Regions from separate parts of the Fictibacillus sp. NPDC058756 genome, predicted to be linked through region 3. Evidence: riboswitches for the same ligand, from Rfam matches in the RefSeq annotation. Region 3 holds a riboswitch; each other region holds the start of a gene.

Region 1 (4,213 bases), 2.0 Mb from region 3:
AGCCTAGTACTCCTACCCCTATTTGTTCTGAATGCACGAGAAAGAAGACAAGAAAGGGAGAAACAAGAAATATTTCTTTAATTTTTTGCATTTCAGCTCACCCCTTCTTGAACACTCATTAAATCTTGTTTTAGCATTCCCAACAGAACGCTGCTTATCCCATTTTTAGCCAAAAAAAGCTAACTCTTAAAGGCTATAGCCGCCTTTTCGAGTTAGCTTATTTATTATCCCGTGAATACTTCACCATCTGGATATCGAATATTTTCTCTTGTTTGTTTAGCAAGACTAAACGCTAATGTCAGGGGACCAAGTTTACCAAAGACCATCACGATACAAATTACAATTTTGCCGATAATCGTCAGATCGGGTGTTAATCCCATACTTAGTCCAACTGTCCCGAATGCGGAAATCACTTCAAACAGTATTATCATAAAGGGATCGCCTTTTTGCACGTACGTTACTACGAACAATGCTGCAAAGATAAATAAAATCGAAATGGTCGTAATCGCTAAGGCACGATAAACAACTGCATTGCGGATGGTTCGTTTCATGACAACCGTATCTTCTTTTCCTTTTAAGAACGCTGCAACCGTAAAGAGAATGACTACGAATGTTGTAAGTTTGATACCCCCGCCTGTTGAAGTGCTTCCTGCACCGACAAACATCAATAGGATCATTAAAAGGGACGTATCCGGATTAATCGCCGTCATATCGATCGAGTTAAATCCTGCTGTTCTAGGAGATACTCCCTGAAAATATGCTGCCCAAAGCTTTTCAGCTCCCGATAACACGCCTAATGTTTTTGGGTTATTAAATTCAAATAAATAAACTAACAAAATGGCCACAATATTGATAGCAAATGTTGAAATAATCATTACTTTTGAATGAAGCGAAAGATCTTTCCATTTCCGGCTGACCCAGAGGTCTACTAGAACGGTGAACCCGATTCCCCCTGTAATAAAAAGCAGAGAGATTACAATGTTAACCATCGGATCACCGACATAACCCATCAATCCATCAGACCATAGAGCAAAGCCTGCATTATTGTAGGCAGAGATGACGTGGAATACGCTGTAATATATCCCTTTCCCAAACCCCATCTCAGGTACCCATCTTAATGACAAAAAGAATATGGCGATGATTTGAATACTGATCGAAAAGACGAATAAGTTACGAACGAGCCTTATAACTCCGCCGATTGAGGGCTGGTTTAGCGCTTCTTGCATCAAAACCCTTTGTTTCACGGAGATCTTTCTCCCCATCATGATTACAACGAGAGATGCAAAGGACATCACACCAAGTCCGCCAACCTGTATTAAAAATAAAATGACAATTTCTCCGAATAGAGTAAACGTAGAACCCGGGTCGACTGAAGCCAGCCCGGTTACAGTAGCCGCAGAAGTTGCTATAAATAACGCATCAATCCAGCGCAATGATTCCTCGTGGGCTATGGGCAGTTTTAATAAACAAGCGCCTAATATGATCAAAAACAAAAAAAGCGATGCTAAAAATTGAGGAGGGTTCAATTTTATCGGATTATGCAACCTGGATTTATTGACATGCAGTGCCACTAATTACACTCCCTCATCCTCAAAGCGGTTCAAGTCTTCATTGCGTCCAATTACTACGAGGACATCTCCATATTGAAGAGTAACATCTGCAATCGGAGAGACTAGAATGTCATCACCGCGCTTAATCGCAACGATATTACATCCAAAACGAGCTCGAACGTCTAGATCTGTCAGTGTTTTATTCACTAATTTATCTGTAACACCAATTTCTACAATACTGTGTTCATGCGACAGTTCAATAAAGTCGATAATTTTTTCTGAAGAGATAAGCTGAGCAACACGAAGAGCCATATCGCGTTCTGGATGAATAATTCGGTCTGCTCCTAGCTTTTCCAATACTTTATGGTGATAATCATTTTGAGCTTTAACCCAAACCTTATTTACACCTGATTCTTTTAATAAAAGAGTTGTTAAAATACTTGATTGAATATCTTCACCAATCGAGACGATAACATGGTTAAAATTTCTGATCCCAAGCGATTTCATTACCTTTTCATCTGTTGCATTAGCTTGAACGGCCTGAGTTGCAATCGTCGCAAATTCATTGACCTTTTCCATATCATTATCGATCGCGAGTACATCATAGCCCATTTTGGCAAACTCCCGGCATATGCTGCCCCCAAAACGACCTAATCCTATAACTGCAAACTGTTTTTTCATTTAAATTCTCCCCTTAAAATCCATGAAGTTTTCCTTCGTTGCTTCTAGCCTTGCTGGTTAAGAGGTTCTCAAAAAGCTGTAAAAAACAAAAAAAAGACCACACAAAAAAGCGGGTCCGGTTTTTCACCAATTTGACCTCTCCAGTGACATGACGCTTACGGGGTTAGCTGTCGGATTAGGGAATGGAGTATCCCTTTTTGCTTGCTTGCAAAATTCACCCCAAAAGAATGGTTCCCCCGTTTCACAGTCTCCTATAATTAAAGAAATTGACTGTAAATTCAGCGATCTAAAGCCTGCTAAATTTTGAATTACATATACTGTAATCCTCCGTCTTTTAATTGTCAATCCATTTTTCACGTGTTAACAAATACTTTACATTTTTCCTGAAAATTGCAATCCAAGAACGATTAAACCGATCAGCCATACATAGATTGCAAAGCCTTTTAAAGTACCGGTTTGCAATAATTTGATCATCCATTTCACAGCAATATATCCGAATAAAGCGGAGGCAATTGTACCGATAATCAAAGATGAATATGCTATGGAAGGTGCTGTTGATGTAAAAAGATCTTTAGACTGCAGAACCACTCCGCCAGCGATTGAAGGAATCGATAAAAGAAAAGAAAAATAAGCTGCAGCTTTTTTATCTATCTTACAAAACAGGGCAGCAGCTATTGTTAAACCAGAGCGCGAAACCGCAGGCAGAATAGCCGCACCCTGAAAGGTACCGATTACAAGAGCATCCCGGATCGTTATCTCCTCTATTCCTTTATATCCGTTTCGTTTAAAAGAATCTGCCCACCAAAGCAACAGCCCTGTTACTAAGAACTCCCATCCAACCGTTACACCGGTTTTTGAAATTTCTTCGAAGAAGTCTTTAAAAGCAAGTCCAATAATAGCCGTTGGAATGGTACCGACAATAAGTAATATTCCTGTTTTGCTAAATGGTTTTTTTATTACTTGTAGAATATCTTTCCAATAAACCGTCATAACAGCAAGCAATGTACCGATATGAAGCATGCTGTCGAGAAATAGTCCCGCTTCTTCCAGGTTGAAGATCTGCCTTCCCAGCAGCAGATGTCCAGTTGAACTTACCGGCAAGAATTCTGTTAATCCTTGTACAATACCTAATATAAGGGCTTCAAGCCAGTCCATAAAAAAATCCCCCTCAATAGATGGTCTCTCGTACAACCCTATTCTCAAGGAGGACTTTCTATTCTATGTTTTTTGATATAACTGTTTTCGTAAATTCTGATGCTAGACGAAGTTGATTTCCGCTCCAGGATGCTCGCTTTCCGCGGGGCGTGCGGTGAGCCTCCTCGGCGCATAGCGCCTGCGGGATCTCATAAGGAAGTATCTGTGCTCCTGCGTCTGCAAGCTTATTCTGTTGAAGCTTGCTTCCTCGTCCCATGCCTTGCGAGAAGTATACTAAGGTGGTTGGCACGCTGGTCCCGCAGGACAAGGAAGGTTTCGACAGCGTTACATCGCACTAAGAAAATGTGATTTTTCATTTTCGAGGAGTCTCGCACCTTACGCTCCAATCAACTTGTCAACGATGTGTTTACACATAACCATTCCCAAGAATACTCTTTAAGCGGCGAATCTCTTCCTCAGAATTCTTATTAAAGAACACCTGAGAAAAGGCGGGAGAATGATTCTTTCGTTCTTTCCCATAACCCTCTTTTATAAAATTCTACAGGACGGACCTTTGTTGATTCTTCTATGTCTTCTTCATATTGTTCAACGAGGTCGTTAACTGACTTTGTGTTAAGCAAAAATACGTTTACTTCGAAATTCAGATGGAAGCTTCTCATATCCATATTCGCTGTTCCAATGGATGCGGTATCCCCGTCAATGATGATAACTTTCTGATGCAAAAACCCTTTTTGATACGAATAGATCTCTATACCTGAACGGAGCAGCTCAGGGAAGTAAGAGCGAGTTGCATATTGAGTTAAAAATCCGTCGTTGATCTCCGGAAC
Region 2 (4,213 bases), 1.6 Mb from region 3:
ATAACTGGCCGTTTATTTGATAGATTCGGTGCTAAGTGGCTTGCTCTAATCGGATTAGGGCTGATTGCCAATACGCTTTGGCAGTTTGCTTTTATCGACTTAACCACTCCTTATATCAGCATCATGATTTTCAATACATTGTTGATGTTAGGTATTTCGATGGTCATGATGCCGGTTATGACCAACGCTCTAAACGAACTGCCGCCACCGTTATATCCACATGGAACAGCAATCATCAGTACACTTCAACAGGTAGCGGGTGCGGTTGGAACGGCATTGCTTGTTTCGATCATGACCAATAGTTCTGCTCGTTTTTTGAAGAGTCAGGGAATGGAGGAAGATGGAGTTACCATTCAGATCCTAGCCATGATTGCTGGAATGAAAAGCGCATTCTTACTCGCTTTTGGGCTAGTTGTGATCGCATGGATCGTTTCGTTATTTATTAAACGAGCGGTTCCGCAGGCTCATGCAATGAAAGCAGAGCAATGAACTGACAACTAAAAATCAAGCCGGTTATCTCAATTTTACAGAGATAATCGGCTTTTTTTAATCATATCCAAGTATTGCAGATCCCCTAAACCGTACTCTTTAAAATTCTTGAGAAGTTCAGCTGCAAGTTCATCATCTGAGAGATGTTGATTTTGTTGGATGTACAGCATGATAGCACTGTCTTCTTTTAGGTAATTTAAATATAGCTCGACTCCCTTCTTTAACGGGGGAAGATCAATCGTCCCAGGGCTCGTCTTATGAATCAAAACTTGTTTGTAAAGTTCATAATATCCTTGAGCTTGTAAGGGATAAATTTCGATAGGTTCAAACTGATCATCTACAATATGAAGCGTAATCGTACTTAGATAATTGGTCTGATCCAGCCAGGCAAGAATCGTTAAGTAATTAATCTGACAAAACATATCAGAATCAAACCATAACTCGATTTTTTCAAATTTGTTATTAAAAAGAGGCAACAGAGGTTGTAGCGTGACTTCGGCATACTCATCACGTGTAACATGGTGAACCTTTGAGCGAATCTCTGCAAATTCTTTTGAAAAAATGTCTTCAATCGTGTTTCCGTAGCACATCGCTTCGTTAAAAGGGAGCTTGATTTCATCATCAAGCAAGTGTTCGTTTGTGAAATACCTGTACATTTCTTGTCCGTTTAAAATATGTAGTTTGCGATTTCGGATCAGGCTAAACACCTCCTGTAAGTCATTAAGAGTACACCCTAATCTTCCTCATTTGCCTGAAAATAATCAAGTGTTAATGAGTAAACAAAAAACACTGTGTTTAACAGTGCTTTTTTCGATTCTTTAAGTTTTCATATTTCGGATTTCATTTCATTTGAATCCGAAATGACTTCATCCTGTTGCTCATCATTGCCGTATTGCTCATTAATTTCTTGGGCTAAGTCAGTTAATTCTTCATCGGAAAATAAGGGTTTTTTCTCTTTTGACATAGTAAACTCCTTGTAATAAAGTTCATTTTTAAGACTAGGCGGGGATGTATCTTCACTATGTACAATTTCTCCTTTACTTATTCTACATAAAAATGTTATTTACTTTTTTATAAAGCAGGAGTATTATTATCACAGTTTCAAATTTCTAAATCGCTGAAACCATTTGGTGCGGGGGACCCAACCACGGATTTTCAATAATCCTGGGGTGAATCCTTTTTAGGTAGGGCTACTCAAAGGCCCGAATCCGACAGCTAACTCCGTAAGCGTTTATGAGAAGGAAGGTGGAACTTGTGGATCCGAAAATATAAGGTCTGCAAGTCATTTTTCGTGATGACTTGCAGGCCTTTTTGTTTTTAGAAAATAAGTTAATTGGAAATGACTAAAAGAAGTAAATACAGTTTACATTCGGATGGAGAGTAGAAAAATGTTTACAAGCATAAAAAGATTCTTAATCGGCCGACCATTAAAATCGGCAGAATTAGGAGAACAAAAGATTAACAAAACAAAGGCATTGGCCATTCTTTCTTCTGATGCTTTATCATCGGTAGCGTATGGGCCGGAGCAGATCTTGATTGTTCTTGTGACAGTCGGAGCAGCTGCTTTTTGGTATTCGCTTCCGATTGCGATAGGAGTTTTATTTCTTTTAACAGCATTGATCTTGTCCTATAGACAGATCATTTATGCTTATCCCCACGGTGGAGGTGCGTATGTCGTTTCCAAGACCAATTTAGGTGTGAATCCAGGATTGGTGGCAGGAGGTTCACTGCTTGTTGACTACATCCTTACTGTAGCGGTAAGTGTATCCGCTGGAACGGACGCCATTACGTCTGCTTTTCCTGACTTGCATGATTTTAACGTTGAGATTGCGATTCTATTTGTTATTTTTCTTACCCTTTTAAACTTGAGAGGAGTTACAGAATCCGCTTCGATTCTTGCTTATCCTGTTTATTTGTTTGTTCTAGCTTTATTTATTCTAATCGTTGTAGGTATTTATAACATATATACAGGCGATGTACCGCAAAGTTTACATACACCGGTTGGAACACCCGTCGCTGGAATTTCATTGTTTATTCTCTTAAGAGCATTTGCTTCAGGAAGTTCTGCTTTAACGGGGGTAGAAGCGATATCAAATGCCATTCCGAACTTTAAAGAACCAGCACCTGTAAATGCTGCAAGGACGTTAATGATGATGGGAGCTTTATTGGCTATCCTTTTCTCAGGCATCGTCACGCTTGCGTATTTTTATGGAATCGTGCCAAAAGCAGAAGTTACCGTGGTTTCCCAGATTGCAGAAGAAACATTTGGACGGAACTTTATGTACTTCTTCATTCAAGGGACGACGGCTCTGATCTTGATTTTAGCAGCGAATACAGGATATTCAGCGTTCCCTCTGTTGGCTGTAAACTTAGCAATGGATAAGTTTATCCCACGTATGTTTTTAGTAAGAGGAGACCGGTTAGGCTATTCAAACGGCATTATCATTCTTGGTTTAGCTTCAATCCTTCTTATTGTTGCGTTTCATGCTGAAACTGAACATCTTATTCCGTTATATGCTGTAGGGGTTTTCGTGCCGTTTACGCTATCACAAACAGGAATGATGGTGAAGTGGCTTCGAGAGAAACCAGCAGGCTGGGTTCCGAAATTTATAACGAATACAACGGGAGCTTTGATCAGTTTTATTGTTACACTCATGTTCTTCTTAACGAAGTTTTCACAAGTGTGGTCCATCCTTGTCTTTTTGCCGATTATCGTATTCATATTTCATCGCATTAAAAAGCATTATGATGCGGTTGGAGACCAATTGAGACTGACAACATGCGAACCATCACCAGATATAAAAGGAAATGTGATCATTGTTCCTGTAGCCGGCATCACGCATGTTGTGGAGAATTCCTTAAAATATGCGAAGTCGTTAAATCCTGATCAGATTATTGCGGTATACGTAGCATTTGAAAGGGAAGATGAGAGAAAATTTGAAGAGAAGTGGGAACAATGGCAGCCTGACATTAGGCTTGTTACTCTGCACTCTCATTACAGAAGCATATTAGGCCCGTTAACTAAGTTTCTAGACACCGTTGCCCATAAAGCGAAAGAAGGCGATTATCAAGTAACGGTTGTAATACCGCAGTTCATTCCTAAAAAAGGCTGGCATAATATTCTTCATAACCAATCCAGTCTATTGATTCGTGCGTATTTGTTATATAAACGGGACATCGTGATCTCGACCGTACCGTATCACCTGAAAAAATAGCAAAAAAACCGTGTCAGCATTCTTGCCGACACGGTTTTTTAATATTGTTAGCTTACTTCTCTTTGGTATTCCTGAGCTTTTATTGGATTGAACTTGCCTTCCCATTTAGACATGACAACCGCTGCCAGTGAGTTACCCACGACGTTAACGGCTGTTCTCGCCATGTCCAGTATACGGTCGATTCCTGCAATAAAGGCTAAACCTTCAAGTGGAATTCCAACCGAACCTAGTGTTGCTAAAAGTACAACGAAGGATACACCAGGAACTCCTGCGATTCCTTTTGATGTTACCATCAATACGAGCAATAACGAGATCTGTTCAGCAATAGTAAGTTCGATGCCGTACATTTGAGCAATGAACAATGCTGCGATTGCCTGATATAGAGTAGATCCATCAAGGTTAAACGAATAACCAGTTGGAATAACGAATGAAGTGATGGCTTTCGGACAGCCGAACTTCTCCATTTTCTCCATCAATTTCGGTAGTACAGTTTCTGAACTTGCTGTGGA
Region 3 (4,213 bases):
TCCATTTCAATAACGTCTTTTAATTTCTTGCCGATGACTGATGAGTTTTTATGGATTGGCAGTTCAATCACGACGTCATCTTCATCAAAATACATCACATCACGCAGAGGCAGATCAGCTAGATTGTATTGTTTTTCAAGATGTCCTTCAAACGATTTCACCAAATAACGTTTAAACTTCGGAATACTCAGAATGAGGTAGAGTCCTATAAGAACCAATGTAATCATCCCAAGTTCAATAGAGCGAAACTCATCAGATAATATATTGCTAATCGCAGAAATGATTACAGCAAGAGAGAAAACACCGAAAAGAATAAGAAAAGTGCTCAGTCTTCTTCTGATTGGATGTTCTAATATTAGTTCTGATTCTCCTGTAGTGAACCCTGTTGCAGTGAACATAGAGATTACCTGGAAACGGGCTATTTCTTTTTTTAATCCTGTAAGTGTAAATAAAAGTACATTAATTTCAATTACGACTGCAATAATTGCAAAATAAAGTAAAGTAAACACAAAACCCACGAAGGCACCTCCGACTTATACTTTCTATAGCTATATACCCTAAAAATCTATATATAATTATTTGATATCCCTTTTTTTTGCCCTTTCATAAAAATTTGATGCTTCACATATAGTTTTGTACAGGAGGGGATTAAGATGACAGGCTTTCTGATTGCCTTATTACCGGCAGGACTATTATGCGGAGGAGTGGCTTTGCTCATACATTCATTCGTGAAAAAGGACACCTATCATTATGATAAAGATCATCTTTGGGAAGATGCACCGCAAACTTCAGAAGATTATCGTATTAAATAGCACATTCATTACTTGATATTTTCCTTCAATATGGTAAAAAGTAATAAAACCATAACTAGAATTGAGGACGTAATGTGAGGAAAGTGTCAAAAAAGTGGTTAATTGGAGGGGCGATTCTTGCCATCCTTCTATTTGCCATATTTCAAGTAGGAAAAACAGAAGGTGCTAATAAGACAAAGACAATAAAAATAGTCGCTCTGGGTGATTCATTAACGTATGGGGTAGGGGATCCTTCAAAGACAGGATATATTGGCGTTGTACGTCAAAATATCCAAAAGCAAACTGGGAGAAATGTAATTGTTAATAATTTTGGGATCAGCGGACAAAGATCAGACCAGCTTTTACGTCAATTGGACAATGGTGTCGTAATAAAAGCCCTTAAACAGGCTGAATATGTGTTTGTATTTATAGGTACAAATGATTTTAGACATGCCGCTGGCTGGAACTTCCGCCAGCTTCCGCAGCAGCCGCTTCTGCTTGGAAAGGAAAAGCTGCGCAACAATTTAAGTAAAACACTTGCTGTCATTAGGGAAAACAACTCTTTTGCACAAGTATATGTTTTGGGTTTATATAATCCATATTTTGGCGAAGAGTATGATACAAAAGCTCCTGAAAGTATACGTTCGTGGAATGAAGCAATTATTGAAGCGAGCAAAGAAAGCACATTAACGAAATACATCTCTACGTATGAACTTTATGAAAATATCGAGAAAGACATGTATTTTGCAGATACTTTGCATCCGAATCGAAGAGGTTATTATAAAATGGGGAACTGGGTTTATAATCAGTGGAAGCCATAATAAAAAGCTGACCAATTTGGTCAGCTTTCTTCATGCTATTTTTTAAATTGAGCATCCAATTTGCCGTTCATGTCAATTAGGAATCCAATTTCTCGGCCTAATAACTCACCAAGTTCTTTAGCCTTTTTTTCACTTTCATTTTTTATCTGCTCAATTGTTAATTCACCTTTTAATTTTGAAGCACCAACGATAATGCTTAAATCACCTTTTTCATAAAATACGATCTTCATTTACAATACCTCCCTGAAAAATAGAACCTTTTACATAATTCGCTTATTTGTTCATGCTTATGGGGTAGAAAAGAAGTTTTGGAAAAACCTTCATGATGAAACATTTAAATGGAATAAATATGCATGTTCAGAAATCCTGACAAATTTTTATGTATGTTGAAAAGATTAAAGCATGTTAATATGATTTGCTGAATTCTTTTGTTCTATTCTGAATTTAAAAGAAGCGGGGGAACCACACTTTGGCACTAAAGCCTTGGGATGAATTTGTTAAAAGCAGAAGGGATAACTCTCAATTCCCTAATCGACAGCAAACCTCGTAAGCGTTTTTGGAGAGAGAGCTTATATACATGGGCTAAGTCTATGTGTTGCAGTGTACCCCACTCAGTAGAAGGTATCGCATTGATTTTAGGAGTAGAACGTCTATTGGATATGCTTAGAACAGCAGTTAATATCACTGGAGATGCTGCTTGTGCAGTTATCGTTGACAAAGGTGAAGATAAGCATGTTGGGGAAAGAAAAGAAGAAGCAACTGCTTAATAAAAATATTTACGAGCCGGAGGAATTTCCTGCGGCTTTTTATTTATGCCAAAATCCCTAGTTTAGTAAAAATGAGTAAATAAATGTAAGCATAAACAGAACTTCATGTTAAAATAGAATAATACATAATGATGTTTCGGAGTGATATTTTTGGAAAAATGGCTTGAATTAATAGTACTTGCTGGAAAAGTTATTTTGGTGCAGCTGCAAACCTTCATTAATCCCATTGTTGAGTTAGTGGAAAGCAGTATGAATTCTTTTTGGTTCGTGTTTGCTTTAACTGTAATAACAGGTTACATAATCTTGGAGATATTATATAAAGCTATTACTTTTTATCAGGCTCATAATTTCATTCACCGTAAGATGGTCAGGGAACCTGCCCGTGATATCGAATTTAGTCTCTTTATAAAGACTCTTTGGCAAACAGACCGATCTAAAGGGTTAGTAGCAAATGCGAAAGCGGCTAAAAGCCGATATTTACAGTTTAATTTACAAGAGCGACTTTTTATTCAGACTAACTTGCAGCAGCGAATGAGATTCCTAAGAAATAATCAGCCTTTATTTTTATTGGCAGCTCTTTTTACAGGATTTCTTTCGAGTGTTGCAGCAAATGTACTCCCTATCAATTCTGTAAGTTTTACGGGAGAAAGTGTTTTAAAAACTGTCTTATTCTTACTTGCGTGGCTTTTTATCATGCAATCAAAATATGTTTCCATGAAAAAGCAGACCTATTACCATCTTGCATGGATTCAAGAGACGAACAGGACTGCAGCTGTTGACTTAATTCAGGATGATGCAGCTGTATCTATCAATGAAAGCAACCCTACGTATTAACGCGATACGTAAGGGTTGTTTTTTATCCAAAAACGATAGGGGAAATATACAGCCTCTTCCGCATATTGAATGCCTATCCTTGGTCCGGACTCTATTTCATGTGGCTGGATCTCAATTTTTTCTTTAATTCTTATTCCGCACGTATCAATTTTTTGACCGGAATGCTCCAGCGAAAACCCCATACTTTTTGAAAGCTTGCCAGGACCATTTGTGAGCTGAACCTCTTTTTTCACTCCGTCTCTTCTTTCCTTCATGATTTCTATTCCTTTGACAGGCTGAATAGCTCTAATTAAGATTGCTTCGGGTTTGTCTAGCGGACCGGTCACAATATTGAAGCAAACATGCATGCCATATATGAAATAGGTATAAATTGTTCCTGCTTCATGGAACATGACTTCAGTTCTTGGGGTTCTCCGGTTTCCAAAAGAATGGGCGGCCCGGTCTTCAGGCCCTAAATAAGCTTCCGTTTCGACAATTATGCCAGAAGTTAAACCATCTCGATTTTTATGAATAAGTTCCATCCCAAGAAGTCTTTTTGCCAGGTCTAATGTTGGCAGATTCCATAAATCCATATTTTTCTCCTATTATGTATGACATGAGCATGATATTAGTAAAATAACCTATAGAATTTGTATTATTATGTTACCTTTTGTCGGAGTTTTACAAACGTAAAAAAAAGGAAATCATAAGTTTAGAAAGAAGTTTTTATAAAGCAAATAAATAGGAGGCGTTTAATGTGGATGGTTGGGTTAATGAAACAGGAATTTATCAGAATCTCTCCAAAAGACGCTGGGAATACTGGGAAGTGAGCCAGCAAGGAGTAAAAACTATGGTTTCATGGCTTTGCTGGAATGCGCCTAACTCTGTTTATGAACAATGGAGTAAATCTGTCTTACATTAAACGAAGTACTTTTGAAGTTCCTTTCTGATGGAAGGGACTTTTTTATTTTCCTTGAATGCTTGAATCTTCTTTAAGGTGGTTAAAATGGTTAAAAAAAAG

The links. A riboswitch is a leader RNA that binds a small molecule or an ion and turns the genes downstream of it on or off. The one in region 3 is predicted to bind cyclic di-AMP.
Region 1: it holds a riboswitch for cyclic di-AMP, as region 3 does, so the genes downstream of both, ACFW35_RS15725 (potassium channel family protein) here and ACFW35_RS05115 (cation:dicarboxylate symporter family transporter) in region 3, are expected to answer to the same signal.
Region 2: it holds a riboswitch for cyclic di-AMP, as region 3 does, so the genes downstream of both, ACFW35_RS13210 (APC family permease) here and ACFW35_RS05115 (cation:dicarboxylate symporter family transporter) in region 3, are expected to answer to the same signal.

What each region holds. Positions count from the first base shown of each region.
Region 1 covers NZ_JBHYPU010000001.1:3,061,231-3,065,443, forward strand. The annotation lists gene ACFW35_RS15715 (GerAB/ArcD/ProY family transporter) at 1-91, opposite strand, end outside; gene ACFW35_RS15720 (TrkH family potassium uptake protein) at 225-1,571, opposite strand; gene ACFW35_RS15725 (potassium channel family protein) at 1,575-2,231, opposite strand; cyclic di-AMP (ydaO/yuaA leader) riboswitch at 2,368-2,525, opposite strand; gene ACFW35_RS15730 (undecaprenyl-diphosphate phosphatase) at 2,604-3,386, opposite strand; gene cls (cardiolipin synthase) at 3,854-4,213, opposite strand, start outside.
Region 2 covers NZ_JBHYPU010000001.1:2,589,062-2,593,274, reverse strand. The annotation lists gene ACFW35_RS13225 (DHA2 family efflux MFS transporter permease subunit) at 1-489, shown strand, start outside; gene ACFW35_RS13220 (AraC family transcriptional regulator) at 525-1,145, opposite strand; gene ACFW35_RS13215 (bacitracin ABC transporter ATP-binding protein) at 1,316-1,453, opposite strand; cyclic di-AMP (ydaO/yuaA leader) riboswitch at 1,595-1,734, shown strand; gene ACFW35_RS13210 (APC family permease) at 1,878-3,704, shown strand; gene gltP (glutamate/aspartate:proton symporter GltP) at 3,752-4,213, opposite strand, start outside.
Region 3 covers NZ_JBHYPU010000001.1:1,021,616-1,025,828, forward strand. The annotation lists gene ACFW35_RS05095 (TrkA C-terminal domain-containing protein) at 1-518, opposite strand, end outside; gene ACFW35_RS05100 (hypothetical protein) at 654-812, shown strand; gene ACFW35_RS05105 (GDSL-type esterase/lipase family protein) at 887-1,612, shown strand; gene ACFW35_RS05110 (hypothetical protein) at 1,648-1,842, opposite strand; cyclic di-AMP (ydaO/yuaA leader) riboswitch at 2,019-2,180, shown strand; partial or broken gene ACFW35_RS05115 (cation:dicarboxylate symporter family transporter) at 2,212-2,379, shown strand; gene ACFW35_RS05120 (hypothetical protein) at 2,530-3,213, shown strand; gene ACFW35_RS05125 (DNA-3-methyladenine glycosylase) at 3,210-3,785, opposite strand; gene ACFW35_RS05130 (hypothetical protein) at 3,950-4,114, shown strand.